Regions from separate parts of the Rossellomorea sp. YZS02 genome, predicted to be linked through region 1. Evidence: riboswitches for the same ligand, from Rfam matches in the RefSeq annotation. Region 1 holds a riboswitch; each other region holds the start of a gene.
The links. Region 1 has a riboswitch for S-adenosylmethionine ahead of metK (methionine adenosyltransferase). Riboswitches for the same ligand answer to the same signal wherever they lie in the genome.
Positions count from the first base shown of each region.

Region 2: it holds a riboswitch for S-adenosylmethionine, as region 1 does, so the genes downstream of both, SLH55_RS06645 (methionine ABC transporter ATP-binding protein) here and metK (methionine adenosyltransferase) in region 1, are expected to answer to the same signal.
Region 3: it holds a riboswitch for S-adenosylmethionine, as region 1 does, so the genes downstream of both, SLH55_RS09240 (methionine biosynthesis PLP-dependent protein) here and metK (methionine adenosyltransferase) in region 1, are expected to answer to the same signal.
Region 4: it holds a riboswitch for S-adenosylmethionine, as region 1 does, so the genes downstream of both, mtnK (S-methyl-5-thioribose kinase) here and metK (methionine adenosyltransferase) in region 1, are expected to answer to the same signal.

Region 1 is NZ_JAXBLY010000019.1:67,337-70,779, forward strand. Features, by position in the region: gene metK (methionine adenosyltransferase) at 1-1,088, opposite strand, end outside; SAM riboswitch class I at 1,300-1,446, opposite strand; gene pckA (phosphoenolpyruvate carboxykinase (ATP)) at 1,769-3,358, shown strand; gene SLH55_RS17675 (lmo0937 family membrane protein) at 3,417-3,443, opposite strand, start outside.
Region 2 is NZ_JAXBLY010000005.1:60,358-63,800, forward strand. Features, by position in the region: gene SLH55_RS06635 (alpha-glucosidase) at 1-204, shown strand, start outside; gene SLH55_RS06640 (LacI family DNA-binding transcriptional regulator) at 272-1,261, shown strand; SAM riboswitch class I at 1,970-2,075, shown strand; gene SLH55_RS06645 (methionine ABC transporter ATP-binding protein) at 2,146-3,159, shown strand; gene SLH55_RS06650 (methionine ABC transporter permease) at 3,149-3,443, shown strand, end outside.
Region 3 is NZ_JAXBLY010000007.1:159,868-163,310, forward strand. Features, by position in the region: gene metC (cystathionine beta-lyase) at 1-1,020, opposite strand, end outside; gene SLH55_RS09240 (methionine biosynthesis PLP-dependent protein) at 1,013-2,137, opposite strand; SAM riboswitch class I at 2,228-2,337, opposite strand; gene SLH55_RS09245 (tryptophan--tRNA ligase) at 2,504-3,443, opposite strand, start outside.
Region 4 is NZ_JAXBLY010000004.1:8,008-11,450, forward strand. Features, by position in the region: gene mtnK (S-methyl-5-thioribose kinase) at 1-1,009, opposite strand, end outside; SAM riboswitch class I at 1,119-1,275, opposite strand; gene SLH55_RS05265 (carbon-nitrogen family hydrolase) at 1,366-2,148, opposite strand; gene SLH55_RS05270 (pyridoxal phosphate-dependent aminotransferase) at 2,266-3,443, shown strand, end outside.

The DNA.
Region 1 (3,443 bases):
CGACGAAGGTCTAACATTTTGATGATTCCAGCCGGGCGCAGATCAAAGTTATTACGAACCACGTCAATTAGAACGTCTTCTGATACTTTACCTGTTCCGAATGTATCAACGGAGATGGACACCGGTTGTGCAACCCCGATTGCATACGCCAATTGAACTTCACATTTTTCAGCAAGTCCTGCTGCTACTATGTTTTTCGCTACATAACGCGCTGCGTAAGCCGCTGAACGGTCCACTTTCGTTGCATCCTTACCAGAGAATGCACCTCCACCGTGACGCGCGTATCCGCCATATGTGTCAACGATGATTTTACGTCCTGTTAATCCTGCATCACCTTGTGGTCCACCGATTACGAAGCGGCCAGTCGGGTTGATGAAGTATTTCGTTTCTTCATCGATCAGTTCTTTCGGTACAACTGGGTCAATGACATATTCTTTCAGGTTGCGCTGAATTTGCTCAAGCGTCACTTCAGGATGATGCTGAGTAGAGATAACGATTGTGTCGATGCGAACCGGCTTGTCGTTTTCATCGTATTCAACGGTTACTTGCGTTTTTCCATCCGGACGAAGGTAAGGAAGAATTTCTTCTTTACGAACCTCTGTCAGACGACGAGAGATTTTGTGTGCAAGAGAAATCGGAAGAGGCATAAGCTCTTTCGTTTCATTACAAGCAAATCCGAACATTAACCCCTGGTCCCCGGCACCGATGGCATCGATTTCTTCATCGGACATTTGACCTTCGCGAGCTTCAAGTGCCTGGTCCACACCTTGAGCGATATCGGCAGACTGCTCATCGATGGAAGTCAGAACAGCACATGTTTCAGCATCAAAGCCGTATTTCGCGCGAGTATAACCGATTTCACGGATCGTTTCACGAACGATTTTCGGAATATCGACATACGTATTTGTAGTGATTTCACCTGCAACCAGCACAAGACCCGTTGTAACAGATGTTTCACACGCTACACGTGCATTCGGATCATTGGTAAGAATTGCATCAAGAATTGAATCAGAGATTTGGTCACAAATTTTATCTGGATGTCCTTCGGTTACGGACTCAGATGTAAACAGACGACGTTTAGTTGACATCAAGGTTCCTCCTTAAGCATATTTGTCAGAAACAGTTCCGACAAAAAGTAAACAGATACGGTACTCATTTCCCTAAGTAGTATGAAGTAAACATGATTCTTTTATCAAACAATCATGATTTATGTGCATGTGGTCCACTATAAACAGAAAAAACCCTTCCTCGGGGAAAAGCTTCAGAGGAAAGGTTTCAGATCATAGCCGCGCCTTTTCTCTCTTATCGTTCAAGGTTTTAGAGACCTTGCCTCAGTTTAGCACCTTCGCTTAATCGGATCGATTCATAAAGAAGAAGATCCTTACACTATTTAGCAGGTTGCTGGGTTTCATAGGGTCTGCTCCCTCCACCAGCTCAGGATAAGAGTATCCGTTCAAGGAACAATGATAACGTTTAGGACAAAGGGTGTCAACTTTTTTTCGAATGACAGGTTTAACCAGCTTTAGAGCATGCCACTGGAAGTCACAGTCTGTCTAAAATAGCCTAATTCATCCATGAGGCTAAACATTCTTTTCACATTTTCATATATATAAGAAGAAACAAGCTATATCAGGGAGAAAAATGTGACAAAATGAAGACACATTATAAAATTAAATAAATAGTATAGACTAATAGCTTGATTGTGTTATACTATTTTTGTAAAGTAAACGATTCCATTTAAATAAATTTATATAAAGGAAGGGTTCTAATGAATTCAGTGAGCATGTCTAATGAATTAACGGAATTACTTAACGGTCAAAACATCCAGGAACAATTATCTGTTTCTCAACTAGTCGAAAAGGTCCTTCAACGAAATGAAGGAGTTTTAACTTCATCAGGTGCAATCAGAGCAGAAACTGGTAAATACACAGGACGCTCTCCTAAGGATAAATTTATTGTAGAAGAACCAACGACGAAAGATAAAATCGAATGGGGTTCTGTCAATCAGCCGATCTCTTCGGAATCATTCGATAAATTATATACGAAAGTCATCGAATACTTAAAAGAAAAAGAAGAAGTATTTTCATTTAAAGGGTTCGCAGGCGCCGACCCGAAACATAGACTGCCGATCCAGGTAATCAATGAATTTGCGTGGCATAATCTTTTTGCCCACCAATTATTCATCCGCCCGGAAACAGATGAGTTAAAAGATCATCAATCAGAGTTCACCGTCATTTCAGCGCCGAACTTCAAAGCTGATCCGGAAGTGGATGGCACTCACTCTGAAACGTTTATCATCGTTTCATTTGAAAAAAGAATCGTATTGATCGGCGGAACGGAATATGCCGGTGAAATGAAGAAGTCGATCTTCTCCGTGATGAACTATGTACTTCCTGAATCCGATATCCTGTCCATGCACTGTTCTTCAAACGTTGGACGCGAAGGCGATGTCGCATTGTTCTTCGGATTATCCGGTACTGGTAAAACGACTTTATCCGCAGATCCTAACCGCCGTTTGATCGGTGATGATGAGCACGGATGGTCCCCGAACGGTGTATTCAATATCGAAGGCGGCTGCTATGCGAAATGTATCGGGTTAACGCGTGAGAAGGAGCCACAGATTTTTGATGCAATCCGTTTCGGTTCAGTACTTGAAAATGTCGTTCTTGATGACATGTCCCGCCTCCCGGATTATGATGATAACACTTTAACAGAAAACACGCGTGCTGCCTACCCCCTTCAAGCGATGGAAAACATCGTGGAGCCAAGTATAGCAGGACACCCAAATACGATTGTATTCCTGACAGCTGATGCATTCGGCGTATTACCTCCGATCAGCAAGCTGACAAAAGAACAGGCAATGTACCATTTCTTAAGCGGATATACATCAAAGCTTGCAGGTACTGAGCGCGGAATCACGTCACCGCAAGCTACATTCTCAACTTGCTTTGGATCTCCATTCCTTCCGCTTCCTGCCACTCGTTATGCAGAAATGCTTGGTAAGAAGATCGATGAGCACAATGCACAGGTATTCTTAGTGAACACTGGTTGGACCGGTGGAGAATACGGTGTCGGAAACCGCATGAAGCTTTCTTACACCCGTGCCATGATTCAAGCCGCTCTTGAAGGCGAACTGACGAATGTTGAAACGGCGACAGATGAAATCTTCGGTCTGAACATCCCGGTCCACGTTCCTGGTGTTCCAGACGAAGTCCTTCAGCCTAAGAAGACCTGGTCCAATGAATCCGCTTATGAAGCGAAGGCAAAAGAACTTGCTCACAAGTTCAACGAGAACTTCAAGAAATTCTCAAACGTCCCTTCTGACATCGAACAAAAAGGCGGCCCGTCCGTTAAATAAATCATCCTGACATACAAAGGTCCGTCCCTCACATTTGAGGGACGGACCTTTGTTATCGTTATAGCCCTTTTTTCCGGCCGGTGAT
Region 2 (3,443 bases), on a different contig from region 1:
ACATGGGAAGGACAAACCCTGTTGGTAGTGGCGAATTTCTATGGGGGGAATCCCCAATTCGAATTACCGGAAAACGTCGATGATGCTCATACAACGCTCATCATCAGCAACTATTCTGATACAAGGGAACGACCATCGGAAATCCACACCCTTCGTCCGTACGAAGCGGTCGTGTATCTGATCGAAAAACAACCAAATAATTGAAACGCTTTCATGTATAATGGAAAGAAGAAGGATGCCTTCATTTATAGAAGCAATAGGATGTGAACTTATGGCAACCATCAAAGATGTGGCCAAGCTTTCCGGAGTCGCCGTTTCGACCGCTTCTTATGCACTGAACAACAGTAAGAAAGTGAGCGAAGAAACAAGACAAAGAGTATTAGCAGCAGCCAAACAATTAAATTATCAAAAAAACGGGCTTGCCTCCGATTTGAAAAGGACAAGCACCAATACAATCGCTTTGATATTGAGCGACCTCTCAGGTCCTTATTATTCCGAACTGATCAAAGGCGTACAGGATGTCACCTCCACAAACGGATATGACTTGATCGCATGCAGTTCCATCGGTGGAGTGCAGTCGACCGCTGTGAAATTTCTGAAGGAGAAACGTGTCGACGGTGTCATTATCCTCGCTCATAATATCAGTGACGAGACGATCCTCGAGTCGGCAAGGGAAGGCTTTCCCATCGTGGTTCTCGATCGCGGGATCAAAAGCGACTACGTCACCCAGATCGAAGTCGATAATGTACACGGGGCGCTTGTAGCAACGGAGCACTTGATCGAAAATGGAAGCAGGGATATCGCCTTTATCAGCGGACCATACAACTCCCATGACAACGAGCTTCGTTTCCAGGGGTTTCGGGAGGCACTTAACAAGCACGGCATCGAATATAAATCGAAATGGAAGGTATCAGGGGGCTTCACCCGTGAAGGAGGCTATCAGGCGACCAAAATGCTGATTGCCCAACGGGATGTCCCCCAGGCCATCTTCTACGCAAATGATGAAATGGCCATCGGCGGCTTGCAGGCACTGAACGAAAAAAACATTTCCGTACCGGGGGATATCTCCATCATCGGTTTCGATGATATCCAACTGTCGGAATACGTGTCCCCGCCATTGACGACCATGCGTCAGCCAAAATATGAAGCCGGTGCACTGGCCGTTCATCTCATCTTTCAAATGCTCATGAAGGAAGAAGTCGATTCGTATTACAAATTGACGACCGAGCTTGTTGAAAGGGAATCAGTGAAGAAACGTTAAAATATGGATCCTGCTCTTTCCCTGGTGTATGGGAGGGGGCAGTTTTTTTATTTGTGAAACACTGTTTTCGTAAACATAGTTGGTTTTGGATGTAGCGAGTGGCGGTTGATTTCCGCTACAGGTGCTCGCTTTCCGCGGGGCTGGCGGTGAGCCTCCTCGGCTTCGCCTGCGGGGTCTCACCTGTCCAGCTATTCCCGCAGGAGTCGAGCACCTTCCGCTCCAATCAACTATACAGACGAAATGTTTTACTATCATAAAGGAAATGGGGAGATTTCTTATGCCACTGCTTTTTCATTCGTTGTAATGAACGATTTTAATTAATCGTACTTACTTTAACCTTGCATAACCGACGTTCACGATCTATTTTGCTCTGTCCACACTTACTACTCTAGAGGGTGAAGGGAACTACGTAGACTCCTACGGAAAACGGGCGTGCCGAGACCCCGGAAGCGGTTTATGCTGAGGAGGATCGGCCGAACGTCCGTGGAAAGCGGGACTGTTCTCTTCACCCTCCTGCACCACACCCTATAAATCTTAGTCTGTATATGAATCGCAAAAATCTTTGTAAAAACAGCTTTATGAAAAGATCATTGATATGAAAATAAAGATAACGCTTACATAAAAATAACCGTAAAAACAACTATTGACTTCCTTTCTCATACCCAGTATTATCCTTTATAAGATTATTTTTTGAAAATTACATACTTTCAATTATCCAGAGTGACCGAGGGATCAGGCCCTATGACGTCCGGCAACCTCCAGAAATGGAACGGTGCCAATTCCTGCAGAATGATTTCATTCTGAGAGATAAGTCGAGATAGACAGGCGATGCTTCTTTCAGTTGAAAGAGGCATTTTTTATTGGACAAAAAAGGGGTGTGCACATTGATCGAGATTCGGAATCTAGTGAAAACGTATAAAACAAAGAAGAAAACGGTGGTTGGAGTTGATAACGTTTCTGTCACCATCGGAAAAGGGGAGATCTTCGGCATCGTCGGATACAGCGGAGCGGGAAAGAGCTCATTGATCCGCTGCCTGAATCTACTCGAGACCCCGACATCAGGTGAGATCATCATTGATGGACAGGACTTTACGAAGCTCTCGCCAAAAGGACTCCGGCTCGCCCGTCAGAAAACGAGCATGATCTTCCAGCATTTTCACCTGATCAAATCGAAGACGGTTTATGACAATCTGGCTTTTGCCTTGAAAGCGGCACATGTGCCGAAAGCGAAAATCAAGCCGAGAGTCACCGAGCTCCTCGAGATGGTCGGTCTCTCAGATAAAGCGGATTCGTATCCTGCTCAACTCAGCGGCGGACAAAAGCAGAGGGTAGGAATCGCGAGGGCCCTTGCAAACAACCCATCAGTATTACTTTGTGACGAAGCGACATCTGCCCTGGATCCGAATACGACCAAATCGATCTTAAAGCTTTTGAAAAAAATCAACAAGGAACTGGGATTGACGATCGTCCTCATCACCCATGAGATGGAAGTCGTCAAAGAAATCTGCGACCGGATGGCTGTGATGCAGGACGGGAAAATCGTGGAGGAAGGTCCGGTGTATGACTTGTTTGCTGATCCGAAACAACCTTTGACGAAGCAGTTCATCGAAACGATTCTCCAATTCGAACTGCCGCAGCACCTGGTGGAATCAAGAAAAGGGAAGCTCATCAAGATTCAATTCAAAGGATCCATCGCCGAGGAAAGCGTTGTTTCAGAGGTGTTTCAGCGATATAAGGTCCGAGGGAATATCCTTCACGGAAAAATTGAATATATCCAGGATGTTCCACTGGGGATTTTCATCATGGAGCTGATCGGCTCACCTGACGAGATCGAAGCGGCAGTTCAATATATCACTGCGAAGACACAAAGCCTGGAGGTGCTCGAGGATGCTGCCTGATTCATTGACTGCTATTTTGCCAGAGTTGAATAAAGCCTTTTTCGAAACGGTGTATATGGTGGGGATTTCACTGGCTGTAGCGATCATAGTGGGGTTGCCTTTGGGAATTCTCCTATTCGTCACAGACAAGGGACTTTTCCTGCAAAACGGTTTTATTAAAAAGGTCGTAGGATTCGTCGTAAACATGGTCCGCTCGGTACCGTTCATCATACTATTAGTGGCACTCTTACCTTTAACCAAACTATTAACCGGGACTACGATCGGACCGACAGCGGCATCGGTAT
Region 3 (3,443 bases), on a different contig from region 1:
CATTCTTGATGGATAGGATAAAATGGACTCTACTGCTCCCAGACTGACGGCAAATACGGGAATATTTATATTTTGTATGAGTTGCTTTACTTCATCTTCCCCTTTTAATCGGAAGGAAAGAACCGCCCCAGGACCCTCAGCTTGTCGAACTTGTATTTCACGACCGGGATGATAGCTCAAGCCAGGGTAGTACACTTCTTCTACTTCCTTTCTGTTTTCCAGGAAGGTAGCAATCTTATATGCGGATTCTGAAGATTCCTTCAATCTTACATGCAGAGTTTTGAGTCCCCTCAAGAGAAGCCAGCAATCTTGTACCCCGAGTACCGCTCCGAACGAATTCTGAAGGAAAGCAAGCTTCGAGGCAATCTCTTCATCACCCGTTACCGCAAGCCCCGCTAAGACATCACTATGCCCGGCAAGAAACTTCGTGGCACTGTGGAGGACAACATCTACACCCAGACTGATCGGTCTTTGAAGCAGTGGAGTCATGAATGTATTATCAAGAAACGTTAAACATCCATTTGCCTTGGCAAGCTTCACGACTCCCTCAATATCCGTGATGTTCAGGAGTGGATTCGATGGTGTCTCCATATAGATCACTTTTGTATTGTGTTTTATTGAACAAGCCACTTCATGCAGGTCCTTCATGTTCACAAAGGAGTATTCAATATCAAACTTAGTGAGGACTTCCGTGATCATCCTGTAGGTCCCACCGTACACTTCTTCTGATACGAGAACATGATCCCCGCTCGACAATAATAAAAAGCTTGTGGAGATTGCCGCCATTCCCGATGAAAAGGCAAAGCCCCTTATCCCTCCTTCGAGCTCAGCTATCGTTTCCTCGACGGTTTCCCTCGTTGGATTTCCCGATCGGCTGTAGTCATAGGTTCCGTACTGATCGAAATCCTGTTGATGAAAAGTTGTTGCATGATGGATTGGCGTAGAGACCGCTCCTGTTTCTTTATCAAATCCGTGAGAATGAATGAGTGACGTCTGAAGTGAAAATGGTTTTTTACTCATACGTAAGCACCTCTTTTTCCAATTGTTGAAAAACATTCTCCAGATCTTCAATCAGGTCATCAATATATTCAATTCCTACAGAGAACCGTAGAAGTCTGTTGCAGATACCTAACCTGTTTCGCTCTTCTTCAGGAATGTCTGCATGTGTTTGAGTGGCGGGATAAGTGATAAAGCTTTCAACCCCCCCTAAACTTTCGGCAAACGTAATAATGTTTAGTTTTTGAAGAAAGGGAGCAACCCATTCTTCCTTTGCTATACGAAAGGAAAGCATGCCTCCTTTACCCGGATACAAAACGTCTGTTACATATTCATGCGAATCAAGAAACTGTGTGACTTCTTTAGCATTTTTTTCGTGTTGAGCCATTCTGAGACTAAGTGTTTTCATTCCTCTTAATAAGAGCCAACAATCGAATGGTGATAGAACTGCACCGATAGAATTTTGAACGGTGTAGATTTTTTCCCCCAGTTCCTCTGTCTTTACAATCACAACACCTGCCAAAACGTCATTATGCCCCCCTAAGTATTTTGTCGCACTGTGGATTACAATGTCTGCTCCTTCACTAAGTGGCTTCTGCAGGATCGGTGTATAGAAGGTATTATCAACAATTAATATCAAACCGTTACGTTTAGCAAGTCGGGAAACCTCAGAAATACTTGCTTCATTCATTAATGGATTGGTCGGTGTTTCGAGAAAAATGGCCTTGGTTCTGTTAGTGATTTGTTCTTCAATGGAGACAGGATCACTTGTATCGACGAAATGAAATTTGATACTGTATTGTCTTTCATACTGTATGAATAAACGATAGCTTCCGCCGTATAAGTCTTTTGAAACAATCAATTCATCCCCACTATTAAATAAGCTAAGAATGGCCTGAATCGCTGCCATACCCGAACTAAAGGCAAATGCCTTATGCCCCTCCTCCAAGCGCGCAAGGGTATCCTCTAAAGTAGCACGTGTTGGATTTCCAGTTCTTGTGTAATCATAACCTGTCGATTGTCCAATCCCTTTATGTTCATAGGCAGTCGACAAATGAATGGGCAGGCTCACAGCACCCGTTGCAGGATCTTTCCGATTTCCTGCCTGGACAAGCATTGTATCAATATGATTTTTCAACATTCTTCTCTCCTTTTCTATCTTGAATACGAAAAGGGAAAAAACAAAAAACCTTCTTACTGAAAATAAGAAGGTTTTGTACATTCGTTCTCCCTCTTATCGTCCAAGTTGACATCAACTTGCTGGAATTAGCACCATACCTAAACTCACGGCTGGTTGCTGAGGTGTCTTCGGGCCAGTCCCTCTACCTCTCTTGATAAGAAACTATATGATTTTGTGAAAAATAACTTTCCCATAACTTATAACAAAGAAGCACGAAAGTCAATGATAATTATGAATTATCCGAAAATAATACAAATGTACCTATTCATCCGAAGGCGTTTTCTTCAGACTGAATAACCAAACAACAAATGCGTTTAGGCGTGAATCTCAATGAAAGATCCCTATCTTTGTTTTTATCTCTGTCATAAAGGGAATCGCCTTTTTTCTTGCCTTGACAGCACCTTCTTGTAGAATGGCATCCAATTTTTCAGGGCTGGCCATTAGTGCCTCATACTGTGCTCGCGGTTCTTCAATAAATGAATTCATGACTTCAAAAAGTTCTTTCTTCGCTTGCCCCCAGCCTATTCCTCTTTGATACCTTTTTCTCATTTCTTCTACTTGTTCGGGTGTTGCAAATTCTCTGTATAAAGAAAATATGATGGACGATTCTGGATTTTTAGGTTCTTCAGGAGGAGAAGAATCTGTTTTAATTTTGTTGATTAATTTTTGAAGCTTTTTTGGCTCTTCGAATAAGGGAATCGTATTGTTATAACTTTTACTCATTTTTCTTCCATCCAGTCCTGGCAGTACAGCCGTTTCTTCCTCTATAATGTAATCGGGAAGTACAAAGGTTTCTCCATATTGCTTGTTAAAATTTTCTGCAAGGTCCCTTGCGATTTCAACATGCTGAATTTGATCCTTTCCTACAGGGACGATCTCCGTTTGGAATAACAGGATATCTGCCGCCATTAGTATGGGATAAGTGAATACACCCATATTGACCCCGGCATCCGCTTCCCTGCCCATCTTATGATTTTCTTCAGCAATTGATTTATATGCATGTGCTCGATTCAATAATCCTTTAGGTGCAAAGCATGCTAGAATCCAGCTTAATTCAAAAATCTCAGGTATATCAGACTGACGATAAAAGATTGCCCGGTCTGGATCGAGTCCTAATGCTAACCAAGCTGCCGCAACTCCATAAGTCAGTTCTTTCATTTCAGCCTGATTATGAATTTTCGTAAGACCATGGTAATCCGCTACAAAATAGGCTGTGTTGTAAAAATCATTTTCTGCTAATTTCAAAGCAGGTTTTATTGCACCGATA
Region 4 (3,443 bases), on a different contig from region 1:
TACATTCACATCCTGCAAAGCCGATGCTGTCCCGGAAACTTTTCTCCAATACATATTCAAGATACCCATCGACTTTCGTATAGGCATCTCCACTCTCTTTCCAATGTCCCGCGAACGTTGAAGAGAAAACGTGCCAAGTATTTTTGATAGTATCAAGAATGGTTTCTTTTTCTTCAGGATTTGAGACTACTTGGAAAATGAGGTTGGCAATAAATTGACCTATATCGAAACCAATTGGTCCATAAAATGCAAATTCCGGGTCGATCACTTTCGTTTGGCAGGTATCGACAAATATACTGCCCGTATGAAGATCCCCGTGCAGCAGTGCTTCGCCTTCAGTCAAGAAGCTCTTCTTTAATTTTGCCACCTCGAGTTTCACCTTGAAATCATCCCATAATTGTTGAACATCCTCGGTTAGTTCTTCCTCATAGTCATTAGTTTCGCTATTAAAGAAAGGATCCGTGAAAACAAGGTCTTCGGTAATTTTACATAGTTCAGGATTTGAAAATTCCTTCACATATTCCTTTTTCTTAAAGGGATGTAAGGCATAATCCGATGTGAAATACAATGTATTCCCGAGAAATGTCCCTATATCCTCTGATAGCTTAGGATATTTGCTTCCTTGGATTAGGCCTGTGCGAGCAATTGTGAGTTTGCTTAGATCCTCCATCACGGTAATGGCTAGTGCTGGATCAGAATAATATACTTCCGGTACGAGGTCTCCAACAAATGACCTCTGAAGATTTAGGGCACTCGCTTCAATCCTTGCCCTCTCGATAGTCAGGGGCCAGCTTTCACCAACAACTTTTGCATAAGGAAGAGCTTGTTTGATGATGATCCCTTTATCTGTACTCCGTTCAACTACATGAAAGACCAGATTCAGGTTTCCATCTCCGATTTCTTCACAAGTTAATTGAGAAGCATCATCAAAAATTTTTAGACGTTTGGCCAACGCTATGGCAGATAGTTCAGTAAGTGGTTGATACGTATTGAGTTTGGTGAGTGCCATTGTATTTCCTCCTATTGATGCACCTTTTGGGGTGTGATGGAGGCTTTTCCGGGGCAATAGAAAAGCCTCTTCCATGTTTGAAAGAGGCTTGAAGATTCATCTTCGTCGCCTCTTATCTCTCAGAAAGACTATCTTTCTGTTGGAATTAGCACCGTGCCTTACTGGATTGATCAATCCGGCGCATAGAGCGCCCCGTTTTTCAACGGTATGATGGTCGGTTGCTGGGCTTCATAGGGCCAAATCCCTCAGCCAGCTCTTGATAAGAGTTGCGTACACTATTTAATTAATTTTCAGAATGTTTCATTTGAATTGAATAGTACCATTGAAGTATTTTCCATGTCAATGATTTTTTGAAATTAATAGAAATCCGGTCTCCGATCCTGGAAGATGGGAATTTTCCTACGGACTTCTTCTACCTCTTGCAGATCGATTGCGGCTGAAACCAGTTGTTCTGTGTGAGTACCTTGAGCAAGGATTTTGCCCCAAGGGTCAATGATGAGGGAGCACCCTCCAAACTCATTGTCAGGATCATGACCAACACGGTTGCAGGCGATAACAAAGCATTGATTTTCGATCGCACGTGCCCTTAAGAGTGTTTGCCAGTGATCGATTCTTGCTCGCGGCCACTCAGCAACCACATAAACAACCTTGGCTCCCAATAGTACATGCTTTCTGAACCATTCTGGAAAACGGATGTCGTAACAAATGAGTCCAGCCATTTTTGTATCATCAAGAGTAAACATTCCGTCCTCATGTCCTGGAAGTAAATAAAGATGTTCATCCATCAGTTTAAACAGGTGAAGTTTTGAATACTGTTTGACCAACTGTCCGTTAGAATCAACGGCTAAAAGTGTATTTTTTACCCCTTCTTTCGTTTTGTTCGCAACAGATCCACCTATGATATGTATTGAATATTTTTTTGAAAGGGAAGTAAGGTAGGAAGAGGAATCCTTTGCTTCTTCATCTGCAATTTCATCCATCCTTGTAAGGTCATAGCCTGTTGTCCACAGCTCGGGAAGAACGACTGTATGACAGCCATCATCTTTTGCTTTTTTGACCCAATGTTCTACTTTTCCTTTGTTTTCTTCTGGACGCCCATATGCGATGTCCATTTGGGCGAGTCCGATCTTTTGAATCATTATCTTCACCTCATGTACTTTTTTGAATATATTCCTTTACATTCTTTATTCTTCGTTATATCATTTGTGACTAGAATTTGAAAGTAATTAATTTTCAAAAAATAAGTAGGTGAGTGTATGAAAAACTTTAAAAAGGCAGCACGTTTGGAGTTACTGCCTCAACAATTTTTCGCATCACTGGCAGGAACAGTGAATGCTGCGATGAAAGAGGGGCATGACGTCATTAACTTAGGCCAGGGAAACCCGGATCAGCCGACGCCCCGGCATATCGTGGAAAAATTGACAGAAGCTGCAGCTTCTCCGATCAACCATAAATATCCTCCATTTCGAGGGTTAACGTCCTTTAAAGAGGCTATTTCTTCATTCTACTTCCGTGAATACGGGGTTAAGGTCGATCCGGAAACAGAAGTAGCCGTCCTGTTTGGGGGAAAAGCAGGGCTAGTTGAAATCCCCCAATGCTTATTGAATCCAGGTGACGGGGTATTAGTACCCGATCCAGGTTATCCGGATTATGTATCAGGTGTGGCTTTGGCGGAAGCTGAGATGATCAAGATGCCCCTGAAGGAAGAACATGGATTTCTACCTGATTATCGCATTCATTCCAGCGAGGAATTAGAAAAGACCAAATTGATGTTCCTCAACTATCCCAATAATCCTACTGGAGCAACCGCAACTGCATCATTTTTCGAAGGGACAGTGGAATTTGCGGCACAGCATGATATTTGTGTGGTCCACGACTTTGCCTATGGCGCGATTGGATTCGATGGCAAAAAGCCCATAAGTTTTCTGCAAACAGAAGGTGCCAAGGACGTAGGGATAGAGATTTATACGTTATCCAAAACGTATAATATGGCCGGTTGGAGAGTCGGTTTTGCCGTTGGGAATAAGAGTGTCATTGAAGCGATCAATCTCCTGCAGGATCATTTATACGTCAGTCTGTTCGGGGCGATTCAAGAAGCAGCCACAACGGCTTTATTAAGTTCACAGAATTGCGTGGCCGAACTGGTTGCAACATACGAAGATAGAAGGAATCTATTAATCTCCGGACTTCAGGAAATAGGCTGGGAAGTAAAAGCACCACAAGGTTCCTTCTTTGCATGGCTGAAGGTGCCTGAAGGATTCACATCCGTGGAGTTTTCCACCTATTTACTTGAAACTATACACGTTGCTGTGGCACCGGGTGTAGGATTTGGAGAATTCGGGGAAGGGTACGTCCGAGTTGGACTATTAACCTCACACGATCGTATTAAAGAAGCGATTTCCCGTATAGAAAATTTAGAATTATTTCACAAAGG